One region of the Streptomyces sp. NPDC001231 genome, then DNA from elsewhere that is predicted to be linked to it. Evidence: riboswitches for the same ligand, from Rfam matches in the RefSeq annotation. Region 1 holds a riboswitch; each other region holds the start of a gene.

What was found. A riboswitch is a leader RNA that binds a small molecule or an ion and turns the genes downstream of it on or off. The one in region 1 is predicted to bind cobalamin.
Region 2: linked by a shared signal. The riboswitch ahead of ACFY3J_RS04145 (cobalamin biosynthesis protein) and the one ahead of ACFY3J_RS16610 (CbtB-domain containing protein) in region 1 are both predicted to bind cobalamin.
Region 3: linked by a shared signal. The riboswitch ahead of ACFY3J_RS00310 (prenyltransferase/squalene oxidase repeat-containing protein) and the one ahead of ACFY3J_RS16610 (CbtB-domain containing protein) in region 1 are both predicted to bind cobalamin.
Region 4: linked by a shared signal. The riboswitch ahead of ACFY3J_RS21095 ((2Fe-2S) ferredoxin domain-containing protein) and the one ahead of ACFY3J_RS16610 (CbtB-domain containing protein) in region 1 are both predicted to bind cobalamin.

The regions. Positions count from the first base shown of each region.
Region 1 is NZ_JBIAXS010000012.1:47,800-51,537, forward strand. Features, by position in the region: gene ACFY3J_RS16600 (histidine phosphatase family protein) at 1-573, shown strand; gene ACFY3J_RS16605 (CbtA family protein) at 797-1,564, opposite strand; gene ACFY3J_RS16610 (CbtB-domain containing protein) at 1,586-1,804, opposite strand; cobalamin riboswitch at 1,841-1,983, opposite strand; gene ACFY3J_RS16615 (aminotransferase class V-fold PLP-dependent enzyme) at 2,190-3,302, shown strand; gene ACFY3J_RS16620 (MDR family MFS transporter) at 3,354-3,738, opposite strand, start outside.
Region 2 is NZ_JBIAXS010000002.1:305,892-309,629, forward strand. Features, by position in the region: gene ACFY3J_RS04140 (cobyric acid synthase) at 1-1,224, opposite strand, end outside; gene ACFY3J_RS04145 (cobalamin biosynthesis protein) at 1,221-2,162, opposite strand; cobalamin riboswitch at 2,262-2,399, opposite strand; gene ACFY3J_RS04150 (hypothetical protein) at 2,574-2,798, opposite strand; gene ACFY3J_RS04155 (inorganic phosphate transporter) at 2,832-3,738, opposite strand, start outside.
Region 3 is NZ_JBIAXS010000001.1:59,507-63,244, reverse strand. Features, by position in the region: gene ACFY3J_RS00320 (CbiQ family ECF transporter T component) at 1-289, opposite strand, end outside; gene ACFY3J_RS00315 (SCO2322 family protein) at 282-926, opposite strand; gene ACFY3J_RS00310 (prenyltransferase/squalene oxidase repeat-containing protein) at 923-2,143, opposite strand; cobalamin riboswitch at 2,253-2,381, opposite strand; TPP riboswitch at 2,507-2,682, shown strand; gene ACFY3J_RS00305 (TetR family transcriptional regulator) at 2,682-3,305, opposite strand; gene ACFY3J_RS00300 (glycosyltransferase family 4 protein) at 3,524-3,738, shown strand, end outside.
Region 4 is NZ_JBIAXS010000016.1:190,298-194,035, forward strand. Features, by position in the region: gene ACFY3J_RS21085 (maleylpyruvate isomerase N-terminal domain-containing protein) at 1-702, opposite strand, end outside; gene ACFY3J_RS21090 (Fpg/Nei family DNA glycosylase) at 868-1,761, shown strand; cobalamin riboswitch at 1,721-1,844, shown strand; gene ACFY3J_RS21095 ((2Fe-2S) ferredoxin domain-containing protein) at 1,905-2,303, shown strand; partial or broken gene ACFY3J_RS21100 (acyl-CoA dehydrogenase family protein) at 2,687-2,836, shown strand; gene ACFY3J_RS21105 (enoyl-CoA hydratase/isomerase family protein) at 2,833-3,738, shown strand, end outside.

The sequences.
Region 1 (3,738 bases):
TTGACCAGCCGAGTCACTCTCGTCTCGCCCGCGACGAGCCCGTCGCTGCGGCAGGCCCGGTTCGACGACGGCGACTCGATCGACGACGGCGGGACGGCCAGGGCCCGTTCGGCTGCCGGGTCACTTCCCGCGGCCGCCCGCGTGCTCCTGTCCCCGAGCGCGCGCTGCCGGGAGACCGCGTCGGCGCTCGGCCTCGACGGCGTGGCGGTACGGGAGTTGGCCGGTCTGGACGCGGGCCGCTGGCGGGGCCGGACCCTGGAGGAGGTGATGGCCACCGAGCCGGAGGCGGTGGGTCGCTGGCTCGCCGACCCCGACCGCGCGCCGCACGGCGGGGAGTCGGTGCGGGACGTGTGCGAGCGGGTCGGGCGCTGGCTGGACAGCGCGCGGGACACCGACGGCCGTACGCTCGCGGTGGTCGAGCCGGAGGTCGTACGGGCCGCGGTCGTCCATGTGCTGGGCCTGCCCGCGGCCGGCTTCTGGCGGCTGGACGTACCTCCGTTGACGGCAACGGAGTTCAGTGGACGGGCCGGCCGCTGGAATCTGCGGCTCGGACAGCCGCTGGCGGCACCCTGAGGAACGCGACAGGGCCCCCGGACGGTTCCGAAGGGCCCTGTCGTGCACCGAAGGGGTCAGTGCGCGGCCGGGACCGCGCGCCCGGTCGTGGCCGTCACCGGCCTGGGGTTCAGTGGACGGGCCGGCCGCTGGAATCTGCGGCTCGGACAGCCGCTGGCGGCACCCTGAGGAACGCGACAGGGCCCCGGACGGTTCCGAAGGGCCCTGTCGTGCGCCGAAGGGGTCAGTGCGCGGCCGGGACCGCGCGCCCAGTCGTGGCCGTCACCGGCCTGGGGTTCAGCATTCGCCCGGCCAACTCGCCGAAGAGCAGCCCGAATCCGCCCCACAGGACGGTCTGCGTGGCCAGGGCGGAGAGCCGGAACCGCCACAGCAGGGTGGCCGGGAAGTCCGCCGGCACCTCGTTGACGGTGGGCAGGAAGGCGTACGCCAGCCCGATCACCACGGCGAAGGCGGCCACCGCGGCCACCGTCGCGTACCACGTGCCCAGCGCGGGCGCGAGGCGCTTGCCCAGGATGGTGGCGGCGATCGCGAGGAGGATGCTGAGCAGCATCATCAGGAAGTACAGGGTCGTGCGCTTGCCGATGGTGTCTTCCTGGCCGACCGCGGGCGGGTTGGCCGGGTACTTCAGGAACGGCACGACGTACACGGCCAGCAGCGCGCAGCCGGACAGCAGCAGCGCGGTCGCCCGCGGGGAGAAGCGGCCCACGCGGCCCAGTGCGAAGCAGAAGGCGAGCGCGGCGATGCCGCCGAAGGCGACCCCGTAGACCAGGACGCCGGTGGCGAGACCGGCGGTGGACTGGAGGGAACGGGAGACGACTTCCACCTCGTCATGAGAGTGGGAATGGGAATGGGAGTGCGCCTCCTCGAGGCCGATCGCCTTGTCGACGAACGGCTCCCCGAGGAAATAGGCGACGGCCAGGGCGAGCACACCGGCGGCAAGGCCGGCGAGCATGCCCCGTACCAGAAGGTTTCTTACCGTTGCGGAGTTCATGAGCGTGCGGTGTCCCTCGCCTCAGTGGCAGGGGAAACCGAGCAGGTGGCGGGCGTCGTGCACCCACTCGTGGACGTCCGTGCCGCTGAACACGGAGGTGGCGCCCTGCTCGGCGCCGACGAAGTAGAGCAGGACCAGCATGAGAACGCCGAAGAAGACCGCCCAGGGAGCTATCGCCTTCAGCGGCAGCGTGGCGGGAACGGCGGGGGTGGCGGTCGGCTGAGCGACGGTCTGCGCCATGGCAGAACCTCCTCTGGGAGTTCGCGTCCCATCTCGGTGGTGCACAGGACGACAGCCACGGGTCTGACTCACGAACACCCCGGGGGGCGTTCGCATACAGTGGCGCGACCGTGCCGGATTCCCACCGGCTTCCGTCGTGCCGTCGTCGATATCGCACAGACGGTATCGCGTGCCGCGCGCCCGGCCAAGACCGCGACCACGGACGTGATCTTCTCCACCGAGCCGCCTCCACCTGCTCACGGATCACCTCACCATCAGCGCGGCGGGCCCCGGCAGCCGTGTATCAGACACTCCGGCGCTGTGGCAGGATGCGCGCGGGCAAGCTCCGCGCCACCGCCCGCCGCGCCAGTCGATCCGCACGCACCACCCCGGAGGGACGAGCCCCGTGCTCACGTCGTACGCCGCCCACTTCGACACGCCCGCCGGGTACCTGGACTTCGCACGCTTCGGGCCGCCCTCCCGGGACGCCGTCACCGCCACCGCACGCGCCCTGGAGGCGTCCGCCCGCGCCGACCACACCACCGTGGACGCCCTGATGCGCGCGGAGGAGACCGCGCGGGACACGGCCGCCCGCCTCGCCGGCACCGACGCCCGGCACACGGTGCTCCTCCCGAACGCGTCCACCGGTCTGTTCCACGCCGCGCTCGGCATCAGAGAGGGCGTGGTCCTCGCGCCGCGCTCCGACTTCCCCGCCAACCACTACCCGTGGCGCCGCTCCGCGGATCTGGGCCGGGCTACGCCGCGCTGGATCGACCCCGCACCCGGCTCCGGAGTCACCCCCGATCTGGTCCGCGCCGCGCTGACCGACGACGTCGTGGCCGTGTCGGTCAGCGCCGTGGACTTCCGCACCGGGTTCCGTGCCGACCTGGCGGCGCTGCGCGAGGCGATCGGGCCCGACCGGCTGCTGATCGTGGACGCCATCCAGGCGTTCGGTGTCGCCTCCCTGCCCTGGGACGCCGCCGACGTGGTGGTCGCGGGCGGCCAGAAATGGCTGCGCGCCGGATGGTCGACCGGCTTCGCCACGCTGTCCGACCGCGCCCTGGAATCCCTGGAGCCGGTCCTCACCGGCTGGACGGGCGTCGAGGACGTCGGCCTCTTCGACGGAGCGGAGCACCCGCCCGCCCCGGACGCACGGCGGTGGTCGATCACCAATCTGAGCCCGGTGACGGCCGCCGCGTTCGCGGCCGCGCTGGACCTGGTCGAGCGGCACACCGTCGCCGCGATCGAATCCGCGATCGCCACACGGATCGCCGAACTCACCGAGGTCGTCGAGGCGTGCGGCGGCCGCGTCCTCTCCCCCGCCGACCCGGCGCGGCGCGCGGGCATCCTCTCCTTCACCCTGCCGGACCACGATCCGTGCCTCGTCGCCAAGGCGCTGCACGCCGAAGGCGTCACCGCGACCGTGCGCACCGACTCGCTCAGGCTCTCCCCGCACGCCTCGACCCCGGCGGAGGCAGCCGAACGGGTCGCCACCGCACTGTCGTCCCTGGGGAGTTGAACCCGCGGGTCGGCGACACCTTGAACCCGCGGGTCGGCGACCTCCTTTCCGTCAGGCGGGGGCGGGCTCGGGCTCTGCCTGGGTGGTGAGCCGGCCGGCCCGGGCGAGCGCCGCGACCGAGGCGGCGCAGACGAGTCCGGTGGCGGTCAGGGCCGTCCAGGTCATCCAGAGGGCATGGTGCCGCTGGGCGAAGTCCCACAGCGCGCCGGTGACGAGGTTGCCCAGGGTGATGCCCAGGCCGGAGACGGTGTTGTAGAGCCCGTAGTAGGTGGCGACCAGGCGGTTGCCCGACAGGGCGACGACGGTGTCCATCTCGAACGGGTAGACCACGGCGGAACCCACCGCGAGCAGGACCACCGCGGTCACCAGCGCGACCAGCGCGGCTCCTGAGGAGCCGTGCGGGGCGAGCGCGAGCGGCAGGAAGGCCAGCCCCATC
Region 2 (3,738 bases), on a different contig from region 1:
CTCCCCGCCGGTGACTTCGGCGACCCCGTGATGGATCTCGTATCCCTCGACCCGCTCGCCGAGGGCTTCGCCCCGTGGCCGGGTGAGGGTCTTCTCGCGGGCGAACCTGACCCGTACGGGCAGCAGGCCCAGCCCGTCGACGTGTCCGCACCGGCTCTCCACGTCGTCCTCGATGTGCTCGCCGAGGAGCTGGAAGCCGCCGCAGATGCCCAGCACCGGCCGCCCCTGGGCGGCCCTGCTCGCCAGGGCCCGCGCGAGCCCCCGCTCCCGCAGCCATTCCAGCGCCCTGACCGTGCCGCGTGTGCCGGGCACGACGACGAGGTCGGCGTCGGTCAGTTCCTCGGGCCGGTCCACGAACCGCACGACGACGCCCGGTTCGGCGGCGAGCGCGTCCACGTCGGTGAAGTTGGACATCAGCGGCACGGCGCAGACGGCGACCCGCAGCACGTCCTCCCCGACCGGCGGCGCCACGGTGGACTCCCGCACCGCGCCGCGCAGCGACACCCTCAGTCCGTCCTCCTCGTCGATGCCGAGCCCGTGCCGGAACGGCAGCACGCCGTACGTACGCCGGCCGGTGAGCCCGTGCAGCATGTCGAGCCCGGGTTCGAGCAGCGAGACGTCCCCGCGGAACTTGTTGACGAGGAACCCGGCGACGAGTTCCTGGTCCTGCGGCGACAGCAGTGCGAGCGTGCCGAAGAAGGAGGCGAAGACGCCGCCGCGGTCGATGTCGCCGACGACGAGCACGGGCAGCCGCGCGCCGCGCGCGATCCCCATGTTGACGATGTCGGTCCGGCGCAGGTTGATCTCCGCCGGGCTGCCCGCACCCTCGCAGATCACCGCGTCGTACGTGCCGCGCAACTCGGCGAGGCAGTCCAGCACGGTGCCGAGGAGCTTCTGCTGCCGCCCGCCGTGGTAGCCGCGCGCGCTCAACTCGCCCACCGGCCTGCCCAGCAGCACGACCTGGCTGCTCTGCTCGCCGCCCGGCTTGAGCAGCACCGGGTTCATCAGCGCGGTCGGCTCGACCCGGCACGCCTGGGCCTGCATGGCCTGCGCCCGCCCGATCTCGGCGCCCTCCCGGGTGACGAACGAGTTGAGGGACATGTTCTGCGCCTTGAAGGGAGCGACCTTCACACCCTGGCGCACCAGCCACCGGCAGATCCCGGCGGTGACGACGCTCTTCCCGGCGTCGGAGGTGGTGCCGGCGACGAGCAGACCGCCACTCATGACGTCCGTCCTCTCTTCAGCAGCCGTACGCCCGCGCACACGCCGAGCGCGAGCCAGCCCACGCGGCGGGAGAGCCGTACCGCGCGCTCGATGTCACCCGGATGGACGGCACGTCCGGCGTTGTTGAGCACCGGGCGGTGCTCCACGCGCCCGGCGTACGAGAGCGTGCCGCCCAGCCGTACCCCGAGCGCCCCCGCGAACGCGGCTTCCACCGGACCGGCGTTGGGGCTCGGGTGCCGGCCGGCGTCGGCGCGCCAGGCCCGTACGGCACCGCGCGGGTCGTCGCCCGCGACGGCCGCCAGGGCGGCGGTGAGCCGCGCCCCCGGCCATCCGGCGAGGTCGTCGAGCCGGGCCGAGGCCCAGCCGTAGCGGCGGTACCGGGGGGACTTGTGCCCGACCATGGCGTCCAGGGTGTTGACCGCACGGAAGCCGAGGAGGCCCGGCACACCGGCGGCGGCGCCCCACACCAGCGCGCCCACCACCGCGTCGGAGGTGTTCTCGGCGACGGACTCGACGACGGCCCGGGCGATCCCGTCGGCGCCCAGCGCCCGCGGATCGCGCCCACACAGATGCGGCAGCCGCGCCCGGGCGCCCTCGACGTCCCCGGCGTCCAGCGCGCGCCCGATCTCCCGCGCCTCACGGGCGAGGGAGGTCCCGCCGACGACGGCCCAGGTGGCGGCGGCGGTCAGCGCGACGGAGGCGGTACGGGAGGAACGCGCGACGGACGCGGCCAGCGCGGCCGAGCCCAGGACACCGCCCACGCACACGGCGGTGTGCAGGGCGCCCCAGCCGCGGTGGTCCCGCCACAGCGCGCGTTCCACGGCACCCGCGGCCCGTCCGAACACGGCGACGGGGTGCCCGCGGCGTGGATCGCCGAGGAGCAGGTCACCGAGGAGGCCGGCGGCGGCGCCGTACGCGAAGTCGCGATCGGCACCCATCGGGTCAGCCGGTCGTGCGGTCGGTCGGACAGACGGTGGTGAACCTCGGTCGGCAGCCGCGCATGGCGATATGTGTCCTCACTCAGGGTGTCCACGCCCTGGTTCGACGAGACCGGCGGCGAGAGTTCCTGGCTCCCGGGGAAGTTCTTCCCCGGTCACAGTGGCGGGACCGCGCCGGATTCGCACCGGACTTCCTCTCCTGCCGCCGTACTTGGCTCCGGCAGTCCACCACGCACCGCGAACACCCGTCAACCTGCCGTTGACCTGCGCAGGGGTACTGAGATGAGGCACACACCGCGGGCGCCGGGAACCAGAAGACCCGCCCTTCCCGGGCCGCCGTGGGGACGGTCCGGGAAGAGCGGGTGACGTGAGGGGCGGGACCCGGACCCGGTTGCCCGGGTCCCGGCCGGGTCAGGCCACGATCAGGTAGATCCCGTAGGCCACGGCGGCGGCGCACGCGGCGAAGCAGGCGTAGGCGCCGGTGACCGCGAGGGCCCCGCCGCCGTGGCCCTCGGCGACGGCCCGCTCGCGGCGGGAGAGACCGGCGATGCCGAGGGTGAACAGGGCCACGAGGCCCACCGTGACGCCGAGGCTGACGCCGAAGACGGAGCCGAGGGCCACCCAGTCGATCTTCATGGTGCTTCTCTTCCTTCTACCTGTGGCGCGGGCTCAGACGGCGGCGGCCGGCGGGGTCGCCACGGACGCGGGATCACCGGCGGGCGCGGAGGCCTGGGCGGGGATCGTGGCCTTGAGCTCCTCGGTCACCGGGGAGGCCGGGGGCGGGGTGACGGCGGCGATGGCCTGGGTGACCACGCCGGCCGGCTCCTCGGTCTCGTTGACGTTGGTGTGGTCGACGACCTCGCGGCGGGAGATCTTCCAGATCGCGGCGCTGGAGGCCACCAGGAACGCGGCGACGAGCCAGGTGCCCCAGTCGCCGAGGCGCGTCACCGCCTCCGCGCCGGCCGCGACCAGGGCCGCGGCGGGCAGTGTGAGGGCCCAGGCGACGGCCATGCGGCTCGCGGTGGACCAGCGGACCACGCCGCCCTTGCGGCCCAGGCCCGCGCCCATCACCGAACCGGAGACGACGTGCGTGGTGGAGAGGGAGAAGCCGAGGTGGGAGGAGGCCAGGATGGCGGTGGCCGCGCTGGTCTGGGCGGCGAAGCCCTGCTGCGGCTGAAGGTCGGTCAGGCCCTTGCCCATGGTGCGGATGATGCGCCAGCCGCCGATGTAGGTGCCGAGCGCGATGGCCAGGCCCGCCGAGAGGATGACCCAGGTGGGAGGGTTGGAGCCGGGGGCGAGGGCGCCGCCGGCGATCAGGGCGAGGGTGATGACGCCCATCGTCTTCTGCGCGTCGTTGGTGCCGTGGGCCAGCGAGACCAGGCCCGCGGAGGCGATCTGCCCGGCGCGGTGGCCCTTCTCGGCCGCCTTGCCGTTCGAATTCGACTTACTGCCGATGCCGTACGACAGCCGGGTCGAGACCAGCGCGGCGAGACCCGCGACGACCGGGGCGGCGACCGCCGGGATGAGGACCTTGGTGAGCAGGACACCGCCGTGCACGGCGGTGAAGCCGGCCGAG
Region 3 (3,738 bases), on a different contig from region 1:
AGCCGAGCACGACGGCGAAGACGAGGCGGATGACGAGGACGGCGAGGGCGAGCCGGACGAAGGCGGTGTAGGACCGGGCGGACGGCGTGTCGGGGCGGCAGCTCACCACGACGTAGCCGGAGACCGCCAGCAGCAGGCCGAGCAGCAGGGGATTGGTGGTGCGGGTGGCCGCGGTGCCCAGGGCCAGCGCCCACAGCCACCAGGCGCCCGCGTGGACACCGGCGGAGCCGCGGGCGGGTGCGCCGCCGGAGCGGCCCGCCCGCCCGCGGTCCCGCACGGCGTCAGGCATCCCTGCGCCGCCGCGCCTGCCAGACCGCCGCCGCGCCCAGTACGACCACCACGGCACCTCCGGCGAGGAGACCCACCGAGGGGCCCTCCTCGCGCGGCTCGTCCGCGGCCGGCTGCTCGCTCCCGCCCGCCGTCACCTGCTCGCCGCAGCCCTTCTGCGGATAGCCGGAGATGGCGCACAGCAGGGCGTTGGCGTCGTACCGCAGCGGTTTCGCGACGGCCGCCAGGGCCTCCGCCGTGGTCGCGTCGGACGGCACCCGGGCGCACACCGTGCGCGGCGCCGGCGGGGTCTCGCCGGCCGGGGCGTCCGCCTGGACGCCGAAGTCGAGGACGAGCGCCACCCGCTTGCTGCCCTTCTCGGCGGGCGTCTTGACGCAGATGGCCTCGAAGTCGGCCGTCCCGCGCGGCTTGCTCGCGTCCTGGGAGTCCTCGCTCACCGAGAAGCGGAAGCCCTGGACGTCGCCGTCGGACGGACGAGCGGTCGACGGGCCCTCGGTGGCGTACGTCCACTTCCCGCCGTCGCGGTCCCAGAAGGACCAGTACCGGTAGCCGGTGGCCTGCGCCTGACCGGCACCGGCCACCAGCAGGAGCGCGGCGGCGAGCAGCGGTGCGCCGAGCGCCCGGAGGCCGCGTGTCACGGCTGCCCCTGCTTCTTCCGGCCGCTCAGCAGGAACCCGATGCCGATGCCCGCGACGAGGAAGACGCCGACGGTCCACCAGACTCCGTAAGTGGAGTTGTCCTTAGCGATGTCCCCGGCACCCTCCTTGCCGACGGACTCGGGGGCGGGCCCGGTCGCGTTGAGCCGCTCGACCAGGTCGACACCGCCGAAGTCATGCGGGTCGGCGTCGGCCGCGTACGCGGCGAAGACGAGCTGGGCGTAGGCGGCGGGTCCGCTCTGCTTGGCCCACGCCTCGGAGTTCTTCTCCAGCCACTTCAGCGGCTTCTGCGCCTGCGCGGGCCCGCTCTGCGCGGCCAGGGCGACGACCGTGTCGGCGGTGTTGCCGAAGTCGGGCTGGTCGGTGGCACCGGGGAGGGAGGAGGTGAGGTGACCGTCCTTGGCGACGGCCTGCGTGAGGTACGAGGCGCCGTTGGCCGCGGCCCGGTCGGGGCTGGGCTTGCCCGAGTCCTCGCAGCGGGCCTCGGCGCCCTTGGCGTTGCCCTTGGGGGCCATGCCCTGCCCGAGCGCGGCGACGACGGCGGCCGCCGTGGCGTCCGCGTTGGCGGCGAGCTTGCCCTTCTTGTCCGGCTGGTAGGCGAAGGAGCCCGCCCCGTCGCCGGAGCACGGCAGGGCGAAGGTGAGCAGGGCGTCGTAGGGGGACTTGCCGTCCTTGACGACGCTCTCCGGCTTCTGCCCGACGGCGGCGAGCGCGCCGATCACGACCGAGGTCGAGTTGGTGTCGCTGGGCCCGCCGGGCGTGTACCCCCAGCCGCCGTCCTTGTTCTGCACGGACTTCAGCCAGGACACCGCCTTGCCGGTGACCGTGTCGTGGCCGCCGAGCGCGGCGAGGGCCTGCACGGCGGCGGCGGTGCTGTTGGTGTCGACCATCAGCTTGGCGTCGCAGGCCTTGCCCGGCTCGGCGCGGAAGGCCGCGAAGGAGCCGTCGGCGCACTGCTGTCCGGTCAGCCAGTCCACGGCCTTGGCGGCGGGCCGCACATCCACGGTGTGCTGCGCGAGCAGCGCCAGGGACTGGCGCCAGACGCCGTCGTACTGGGGGTCGGTCGTGCCGTAGAGCCCCGCCGGAAGAGCCGGCGACGACGGGGACGGGCCGGCGGACGTGTCTGCGACGGCGGGGGCCGCGCTGCCGATCACGGCGACGGCGGCGGCCAGGGCCGCGGCGCTGCGGCGGAAGTTCATGATCGGCGGGTGCCTCTCCCTGCGGGGAGCCGGACAGCACGGGACACCCCGGCGGCTCGGCTCCGTATACCTCGACGGTGCGATGCGCCGGCGGACTGCCGACACGCATGAGCCGGTCACGTCCCGTCCCGGGCATTCCGGCTCGCCGCCCTCGCGGGACGGCTCACGGCTGCGGGTCAGCGCCGGATTTCCACCGGCTTCCCCCCGAACGGGTGTGATGACGACCCGGTCACTCTACCGGCCTACCGGAAAGGCCCCGAGGGGTGGCCGATGCCCGTCTCGTCCGGCGCGGGAGAAACTGAAAAAATCTTCGGATTGGGGGGTTCCATCCGGTGCGGGAGGATTTATTCTGTAAGTGGCCTACGAGGCGAGTGAGGGAGTTCAACCGGAGTAGCCGACTTTGGCGAGACGCTACGGCATCCGCTGAGGCCGACGTCGACGGTCGGGCTGAGAGGCCGGAAGGTAGCAGTCGGACCCGAAGGCGACCCCCATTACCTGATCCGGGTAATACCGGCGAAGGGAACCCGTCTCGTAGGTCCTATTCGTGCGCCACGGCGGGCGTGGTCAGGTCGATCAGACGGCATGCCGTCCCTATGTCGGCCTTCGCCTGGGCGAGGGAGGCGCGGCCCGAGAGCCAGGTGATCAGGGCCGAGAGCCAGGTGTGCTCGATCACGCGGACCGCGGAGAGCTGCTCGGCGGTGGGCTCCTCCAGGCCCATGGCGTCCAGGATGATCGCGGTGGTCTGGCGGGAGACCTGGTCGACCTCCGGGCTCACGCTGCGGTCCGCGAAGGTCAGCGCGCGGACCATCGCGTCCGCGAGGTGGGGGTCGCGCTGGAGGGCGCCGAAGGCGCGCATCAGGGTCTCCGCCACCCGCTCGGCGGCGCTCTCGCCGGCCGGCGGGTTCTTGCGCAGCGTGCCGTGCAGGCGCTCCAGCTGGTCCTGCATCGTGGCGACGAGCAGGTGGACCTTGGACGGGAAGTACCGGTAGAGCGTGCCCAGGGCCACCTGCGAGGACTCCGCGACCTCCCGCATCTGCACGGCGTCGAAGCCGCCCCGGGCGGCCAGTTGCGCGCTCGCGCGCAGGATGCGGCGGCGACGGGCCTCCTGCCGCTCGGTGAGGGGCGGTGAGGCCGACCGGGAGGTACTGGCTCGCGCAGGCATGGATCCCGTTCCGTGACAGTCGGTGAGGCAGGGGCCGGCAGGGGGACCGGACCGCGGGCGGTGGCGCGGGCCGTGGTGCGAATCACCCGATCCGCTGCTCACAGCGTGGCTACCTGCCGGTAGATTCGGAGCCTCCTGAACGATCAAGTCTGAAACTTGTTCTAGATTAGCGTCCCGACGTAATCTCGCGGGACAGTGCAGCCAGAAGGGGGGCCGGAGTGACCGCTGAGCCCAGTCAGGCGGGGTCCCCGGCGGACCTGGCAGTGGACGGCGAGCGACCGCTCGGCATAGCGCTCCTCACCTACAAGGGAAACCCGTTCTGCGGCGGCCAGGGCGTCTACGTACGCCACCTCTCGCGCGAACTGGCCCGCCTCGGTCACCGGGTCGAGGTGATCGCCGCCCAGCCCTACCCCGTTCTCGACACCCTCGACAC
Region 4 (3,738 bases), on a different contig from region 1:
GGGTTCGGCGGGGCGGCGGCCCCACAGCAGCAGGACGCGGGTGGCCGCGTCGCTCTTGAGCGTGGCCGGGCCCTCGGGGGCGGCGAACCGGATCGTGCCGCCCTCGGCGTCGGCGGTCACCACGATGTCGTCCGTGCCCGGGGTGCGCAGGCGGCCCTCGACCCGTCCCCCGGGCCCCAGGTCCAGACCGGCGCGGCCCCGGACCAGCAAGGGACGGCCGACCGACACCACGCTGTGCTCGGTCATCCACGGCTCGCTGAGGGACTGCACGGCCGTCCGGTCGTCGCCGGTCAGGTCCCAGCGGTGGAGGATCATTTCCTCACGCATGTGTTCCGCGAAGAAGGGGACCTTCACGGAACGGCCGGTCCACATCACCTCGGTGTCCGGGGAGAGGTCCTGCGCGGCGGCCGCGGCGATCTCGGTGAGCTGTTCACAGTTGGTCATGAACGCCGCCCAGAGCTCGGCGTCCGACATCCGCCGGTAGGGAGCCTCGCGCTCGAAGCTCCTGGTCTCCACCGGTGTGCCGGCGAGGAATGCTCGCAGCACGCGGGCCAGTACCTCGGCGTTCCCCGTCTGGTGGACCAGGACGTCACGCACCGTCCACACCTCGCACCACGTGCCGTCGTCGGGCCTTCGGCCCTGCACGGCGTGGACGAAGGGAGCCAGCTCGGGCAGCGTGTCGTCGACCTCGGACGGGATCACGGGCCATGGGTATCCCGGTCGAGCCGTCCGTCGAACCGGCGAGCGTCCGATCGGAGGCATGACGCCTCGGAGCAGGGGGCCGAGCGCGTGGGCTCGTCCTCCACGGGTACCCGTCAGCGCGTACGGCGGTCTGACGACCGTACGACGAAGAGCCCGGACGCGCGCATGCCCGAACTGCCGGATGTCGAGGGATTCCGCGAGGTGCTGATGACCTGCGGCCGGCAGCGGTGTGTCACGGACGTCGAGGTGCGGGACACCGGGGTGCTGCGGGGTGTCAGCGCGCAGCGGTTCCGGAGGGGGCTGAAGGGGAGGCGTCTGGGGGAGGGGTGGCGGCACGGCAAGTGGTTGTTCGTGCCGGTGGATGACGGCGGTCGCGTACTGGTCTGGCATTTCGGTATGACGGGATCGTTGCGGTGCTGTGCCCCGGACGAGCCCCTCGCACCGCACGACCGCATCGTGCTGACGCTCGACGACTCCCGGCACCTGCGCTACCGCGATCAACGCAAGCTCCAAGGTGTGCAGTTGGCCGACGACGCACAGGTCGCACGGATCACGGACGGTCTGGGGCCCGACGCCCTCACACTGAGCGGAGCGGAATTGCGGAAGCTGCTGTCGGGACGACGGCGTGCCATCAAGAGCGCGCTGATGGACCAGTCCGTGATCGCGGGCCTCGGGAACCTCCTGTGCGACGAGATCCTCTGGCGGGCCCGGGTGGCACCGCGGACCCCGGCACGGGACCTGAGTGATCCGCGCTTCGGCGTATCCACGCGGGGATGGGCCGGGTCCTTGAGACATCCGTGCGCGCCGGGTGCGTGCCACCGCGTCGTTCCTGGCTCACCGGGCACCGGGACGACCGCGAGCCGACATGTCCTCGCTGCGGGTGGCCCCTGTGCTCGAACCGCGTCGGCGGACGCCGCACGGTCTGGTGCCCCCAGTGCCGGCAATGAGCGAAGCGACCGTTCCCCAGTGAGCGAACGGCAATGGGATGATGGTCGGCGACATAAGGCGACGGCGGTCCGAGGAAGCCGGTGTGAATCCGGCGCGGTCCCGCCACTGTGACCGGTGAGCGAGTTCCGGAAGGCCACTGCCCCCGCCCGGGGTGGGAAGGCGGGACGAGTGACGACCCGGGAGCCAGGAGACTCATGCGGTCGCCTCCTCGATCGACACCGGGGCGGATCTCCCCGGGAGGGGAGTGGTGCGGCGTGTCCGAAAAGCCGACGGACGAGGCGCCGGACGGTGCCGTGGCGGGGAGCGGTCCGGTGCCGTGCCGGGTCGTCGTGTGCCGGGACTGCTGCTGCGGCAGCCCCAAGGTGGCCGGGGTCGATCACGCGGCGCAGACCGCGCGGCTGCGTGCGGAGGTGCCGGTGCGCATCTCCGACTGCCTCGACGTGTGCGAGCAGGCGAACGTCATCGTGGTCCAGCCGTCCGCCGCGGGCCGGACCGCCGGTGCGCGACCGGTCTGGCTCGGGCTCGTCAACGATGCGGACGCGACCGAGGACATCGTCGCCTGGGTACGCGCCGGTGGCCCGGGAGTGGCTCCCCTGCCGGACATCCTCGACCTCTACGCCATCACGCCGCCACGGCGTCCCACGGACTCCTGAGGCCCGCACGCGCGGGGAGGTCCGCACGCGCGGGGAGGTCCGCACGTGCGAGGAGGCCGACCGTCGTCACCGGCCGGGAAACGGGCGGGCCTCGGCCGGTGTGACTGCCTCGCCGGCCTGTACGCCGTGCAGGATCTGGGCGAGCACCTCCGCCCCGCGTACCACCCGTGGCCCCGGCCGGCCAACTGCTCCGACAGCCCGAGTTCGGCGACGATGTCGGTCGCGGCGGGCAGCAGGGAGACGATGCACATACCTCGACTGCAGGAGGCTCCAGGACCCGAGGACCGCGCGGATCCGCCGATTCCGACGCCCGGTGTGCACGGCGTGCACGGCATGCACGGCGTGATCGCGCCAACGCGCACCAGGAACTCGGTCGCCGACCGGCGCTCCAACCGCACGGGGGCTACGGCTACCTCGGCGAGTACGGCCTTGAGAAGATCGTCCGTGACCTGCGCGTCCATCAGAACCTGGAAGGAACCGACGAGATCATGCGTGTCATCGTGGCCCGCGGCCGGACGGAGGCGTTCGGATGACCGCCGCCGAGGAACCCGTCCTGTTCCACACCGACGGGCGGGCCGCCCACATCACCCTCAACCGGCCGAAGGCCCTCAACGCCCTCAACCGCGAGATGGTGCGCCGTATCGACGAGGCGCTGACGGCCTGGGAGCACGACCCGGCCGTGGAGACCGTGGTCATCACCGGCGCGGGGGAGCGCGGCCTGTGCGCGGGCGGTGACATCCGCGCCATCCACGACGACGTCCGCGACCGGGACGGCACCGCCTCGGCCGCCTTCTGGCGCGACGAGTACCGCCTCAACGCCCGTATCGCCCGCTACCCGAAGCCGTACGTCGCCGTCATGGACGGCATCGTGATGGGAGGCGGCGTCGGCGTCTCCGCGCACGGCAGCGTCCGGATCGTCACCGAGCGCTCGCGGATCGCGATGCCGGAGACCGGTATCGGCTTCGTCCCCGACGTCGGCGGCACCCATCTGCTGGCCCTCGCCCCAGGGGAACTGGGCACCCATCTCGCGCTGACCGGTGCGCAGATCGGCGCCGGCGACGCCGTGCTCTGCGGGCTCGCCGACCACTACGTGCCGTCAGCGGCCCTGCCGGCCCTCGTCGACGACCTCGCAGGCACGCCCGTACGGGAGGTGCTGGCGCGCCATGCCCGACCGCTGCCGCAAGGGGAGTTGGAGGCGCAGAGGGAATGGATCGACCCCTGCTATGCCGCCGGGACGGTCGAGGACATCCTGGGCCGGCTGTTCGACCACGGCGAGCCCGCCGCCAAGGAGGCGGCCGAAACCCTGCTCACCAGGTCACCGACCGCCGTGAAGGTCACCCTGGCCGCCGTGCGCCGCGCCCGCCGTCTCGGATCGCTGGAGCCGGTCCTCGACCAGGAGTACCGCGTCTCCTGCGCCGCCCTGAGCAGCCCCGAC